DNA from 2 places in the Dendrosporobacter quercicolus genome. Region 1 is predicted to be linked to the other one. Evidence: riboswitches for the same ligand, from Rfam matches in the RefSeq annotation. Region 1 holds a riboswitch; the other holds the start of a gene.
What was found. A riboswitch is a leader RNA that binds a small molecule or an ion and turns the genes downstream of it on or off. The one in region 1 is predicted to bind thiamine pyrophosphate.
Positions count from the first base shown of each region.

Region 2: another riboswitch for thiamine pyrophosphate. It lies ahead of thiC (phosphomethylpyrimidine synthase ThiC); the one in region 1 lies ahead of thiS (sulfur carrier protein ThiS).

Region 1 covers NZ_FNHB01000001.1:749,964-752,364, forward strand. Annotated here, with positions in the region: gene BLR06_RS03685 (thiazole synthase) at 1-707, opposite strand, end outside; gene thiS (sulfur carrier protein ThiS) at 713-913, opposite strand; TPP riboswitch at 957-1,065, opposite strand; gene BLR06_RS03695 (Nif3-like dinuclear metal center hexameric protein) at 1,137-2,258, opposite strand; gene BLR06_RS03700 (tRNA (adenine(22)-N(1))-methyltransferase) at 2,249-2,401, opposite strand, start outside.
Region 2 covers NZ_FNHB01000002.1:46,486-48,886, reverse strand. Annotated here, with positions in the region: gene thiC (phosphomethylpyrimidine synthase ThiC) at 1-1,091, opposite strand, end outside; TPP riboswitch at 1,144-1,240, opposite strand; gene BLR06_RS06305 (FliG C-terminal domain-containing protein) at 1,471-2,115, shown strand.

The sequences.
Region 1 (2,401 bases):
GGCCCGGCGCGAAAGGCTGTGCGCCCGGCTTCGGCGGCCAGGCCAAAAGCCCGCCCCATTGCCACCGGATCGTTAGCGGTTGCCACGGCAGTGTTTACCAATACTGCCGCAGCCCCCAGCTCCATCGCTTCAGCGGCGTGTGAAGGCCGGCCGATGCCGGCGTCAACAATCACCGGCACGGAAAGCTCCTCAATTAAAATTTTGACCAGTTCTTTGGTTTTCAAGCCACGATTGCTGCCAATCGGAGCGCCCAACGGCATAACAGCCGCCGCTCCCGCTTCGACCATTTTTTTTGCTGCCATCAAGTCAGGACTCATATAAGGCAGAACGACAAAGCCTTCGGCTGCCAAAACTTCCGTCGCCTTAATGGTTTCGAAGTTGTCAGGCAAGAGATAGCGATGATCGGAAATCACTTCAATTTTAATCCAGTTGCCGCACCCCATCGCTTGGGCTAAACGGGCAATCCGGACTGCCTCCTGCGCATTACGGGCCCCTGAGGTGTTGGGTAGTAAAACACATTCCTTAGGAATACAGGCAGTAATATTTTCTTCACCCTGTTCCAGATCAACCCGCCGCAGAGCTACAGTGACAACCTCCGCTCCTGAAGCCGCAATCACTTGCGGAATCATTTTATTTGCAAATTTACCTGTACCCAAAAACAACCGGCTTTTTAATTCACGCCCGCCAAGTCTCAACACATCCTGCATCATCCTCAGCCTCCACCTACAAAAGTTAATATTTCCAATTGATCGGCCTCGTTTAAAACAACGGTTTCCCATTGGTCTCTGTTAATAATTTCAGCATTATGTTCAACAATAATCCGCTCCGGAATCAGACTCCGTTCTGCAACATATCCTGCAATCGACAGACCATCGGCGATCTCCACTTCACGGCCGTTTACCAGCAACCGCATCCTCATCAGCTCCTAAAAAATTAAAGCGCTCCCGAATAGGTTCAGGCGCGCTTATTTACCTTTCCTACGCGGGCATTATCCCGATCAGGTTAAGAGGTCTGGTGCTTAAAGCCCACTCTCAGCCCATAACATGAGCTCCCCCGGCAAACTTATGTAATTTTATAAATCCATATGGATTACATTTATTGTATAACGAATGATTGGTACAGTCAATAAAGTTTACTCACAAAACCACCTGAAAAACATCCCGGCCAAATTGATCTGCGTAAAAATCCACTGACCATCTGCCTGCTGCAGAGCATTCCCGCAGATATTCGATAACAGCCTCTACCACCGGCGCCTCGGTTGCATAATGGCCGGCGTCGATTACGGCAATGCCCAGTGCTAGTGCATCCTGCGCTTCGTGGTACTTAAGATCGCCGGTAATTAAGGCGTCTGCACCCATAAAAGCCGCTCTTTTGATTAAGCCTGCCCCGCTGCCGCCGCAGACGGCAACCTTATGGATTAGTTGCTTCAAATCCCCCGACAAACGAATCTGACTAAGCCCCAGCGACTGCTTAACCGCTCTCGCAAAATCCGCCAGGCAGACTTTCTCCGCCAAATGGCCGATTCGCCCCAAACCTAATTCCCGACCTGAATTGTTCAAGGGATAAAGATCGTAAGCCACTTCTTCATAAGGATGACTTTTCAGCATGGCTTTAATTACTCTATTGCTGATTTTCGCCGGCAGGATCGTTTCCAGCCTGAATTCCGGCACCTGGGCCAGTTTGCCTGTTTCGCCAATAAAAGGGTTTGTCCCGGATGCCGGTAAAAAAGTACCGACACCTTCAGTCCGGAAAGTAGAGTGACTGTAATTGCCGATATGGCCGGCGCCCGCCTGCGTAATTGCGGCCTGAACCTGTCCCACCTGCTCTGTTGGCACAAAAACAACCAGTTTGACCAGTTGCTCACGATAGCTATTGGTTAATGGCCCAATGTTTTCAAGTTGCAATTTCCGGGCCAGAACATCATTTACACCGCCATTGGCAATGTCCAGATTCGTGTGGGCGCACAGGACGGCCAGATCAGCTTTGATCACTTTTGTCAGCAGCTTTCCCGGTGCAGAATCGGTGCGTAAATGCGTTAAAGGCTTGAAAATCAGTGGATGATGAGCAATAATCATATTGACGCCATTGGCTATGGCCGTATCAACAACCTGCTCGGTGACATCAAGGCATACCATTATCCCATTGATCTCCTGAGCCGGACTGCCGGCCAGCAGTCCCACATTATCCCAGTCTTCCGCCAAATAACGCGGCGCCAGTTTATCCATGGCTTCAATAATTACCTGGCATTTTACAGACATGCTAACCTCAACTCCAATTCTTTGATTTTTAAATTGTACCGGCCGTACTTTTCCGTACCCCTGGCTTGATCGCTAATTCCCATTGCCAGCAAAACCCGTTTCGACTGGGCAATCAAATTTCCAATATGCTCCCGCAATAATGG
Region 2 (2,401 bases), on a different contig from region 1:
CCGGGAATGCCTTTGGCAATATCAGCGGCATGCGCGGCGATCCGGGCGGCGATAATACCTTCCTTCATATCATCCAGATCAGGCAGACGAAGATGCTCAGCCGGAGTGACATAACAGAGGAAATCAGCCCCGTTGGCGGCGGCAATTGCTCCCCCAATCGCGCTGGTGATATGATCATAGCCAGGCGCCACATCAGTCACAATCGGTCCCAATACATAGAAGGGGGCGCCATGACACAGCCGCTTTTCCAGCATCATGTTGCCGGCTATTTCATGAATCGCCATATGTCCAGGCCCTTCAATCATCACCTGGACATTTTTCTCCCAGGCCAATTTGGTAAGTTCGCCCAGAACCACCAGTTCTTCAATCTGCGCCGCGTCGGTTGAATCATGGATTGACCCGGGCCGGCAGGCATCCCCAAGGCTGATGGTAACATCATAGGCCTGGCAAATATCAAGCAAACGGTCATATTGTTCATAAAATGGATTCTCACAATGATTCAGTTCCATCCAGGCAAAGAGAATTGAGCCGCCCCTGGAAACAATATTCGTCAAACGTTTATTATTTTTGACTTTTGCCGCTGTCGCCCTGTTAATTCCGCAATGTACCGTCATAAAATCCACACCGTCGGCGGCGTGCCGTTCAACAACCTGAAAGAACTCATCTGCGGTAATATCCTTGAGGTCCTTGTCCAGCATGCCAATGGCATCATACATCGGCACTGTACCGATCATCGCCGGTGAGAAATCAATGAGTTTGCGGCGGAAAGCCTGTGTCTTGCCGTAACAGCTCAGATCCATAATGGCCTCAGCCTTAAGTTCAATTGCCCGTTTGGCCTTTTCAAGCTCCAAATCGAGATTACAGCAATCTTTGGACACCCCCAGGTTAACATTGATTTTGGTGCGCAGTCCGGCGCCAACGCCTTCCGGATCAAGGCTCGGATGATTCTTGTTGGCCGGAATGACCACCTTGCCTTCAGCCACCAGCTCGCGCAAGCGCTCGACCGCCATTTTTTCCTTGGCTGCCACCACCTGCATTGCTGTAGTCACAATTCCTTTTTTCGCAGCATCCATCTGCGTTGTATAGCTTATCATTGCGCTCCCCCCTAAATAAAAATACAGACACCGCGCGTAGCGAGCCTGTAAAATATAAATTCAGCTTTCCTACGGTGGTGTTAACCACATCAGGTTCAAGGGTCGGACAAAGTCCTCTCAGCCCTAAGGCCCCCCTAGCTTTACCGTATTGATTTGTAATCAAATCATACTGCATTCCGCCTATTTTGTAAACAACTATATCCAAAGGCTGCTGTTTTTTCGCCGTTCAGGCAGGGGATTGCCGGCCCTGCGGGGAATATCAGGAAAACTGGTTTTGCACCAGGCCTTTGGCAGAAGCGGCGAAAAGCGCCTTTTTCTAACCCATAAACATTCGTGCAGCCGGCATTTTTAAACTACTATACGAGGAGCGTTTATCATGAGCGAACAAAGTGCTTTTGCGGCAGTCCTGCTGTTAATGCCTGATCATGAAGCGGCACAGGCCTTGCTGCTGCTGACAAGAGCTGAACAACTGACTTTATTGCAGGAAATAAAAACCATAAGCAACAGCTTTTTACCGTCGGAGGTTGCCGCTGCCGGCCTGCCTTCACTGCAGCCGCTGCAGCAATTCGAAAGTAAGGCCGGCGGTATTATGATGTCAGTCGCCCAACTGGCCGGCGTCCGTTATGCCTCCGATCTGCTCAATGCCTGGACTGGAGACGACCCGGTTCTGCTGCAATCGCTAAGAAAGCATATATTTTTCTTTGAAGAAATAGTCTGCCTGCCTGACCGTACTGTACAGCGCGCCCTGCAGGAAATAAAGCTTAGCCCTTTGCTGTTGCTGGACGCCGATGACCGTATCGTACAAAAACTCCTGACAAACGTGTCCCGGCGGGTAGCAAAACAAGTTACGGACGAACTGCACCAGTATGGGCAAAGGGAAGCAGCAGCAGCCGAGGCCCAGCTTGCCAAAGGGCGGTTTGCCCGTCTAATCGCAACTTTATTGAAAACAGAAGAGCCGGCTGGTAGTGAATTCTGCCTGCCGGAAATTCCGGCGCCTGTTGGCGGTACAGAAGCCAGGTAAACATAAAATTCGCGCCATGACGCACAGCAATGCTGGCATTGTGGCGCTTTTTTCCAGCCTGTTCCGCGGCTGCCGGGCAGGAATTCATAGAGGATCCCAGCTTAGTTTTAATCCGAGATTCCTTCACGGACAACGCCATTATGAACGGCGCAAACGAGGGACTATCTTACTTTAATTTATAAATACCGCCATACGGGATTGTTTAACACAATTATTGTATAAAAAATATTGTATACAAAATGCAGGAATTTTATATCGATTGTCTAACTAAATAATGAGCCAGCGA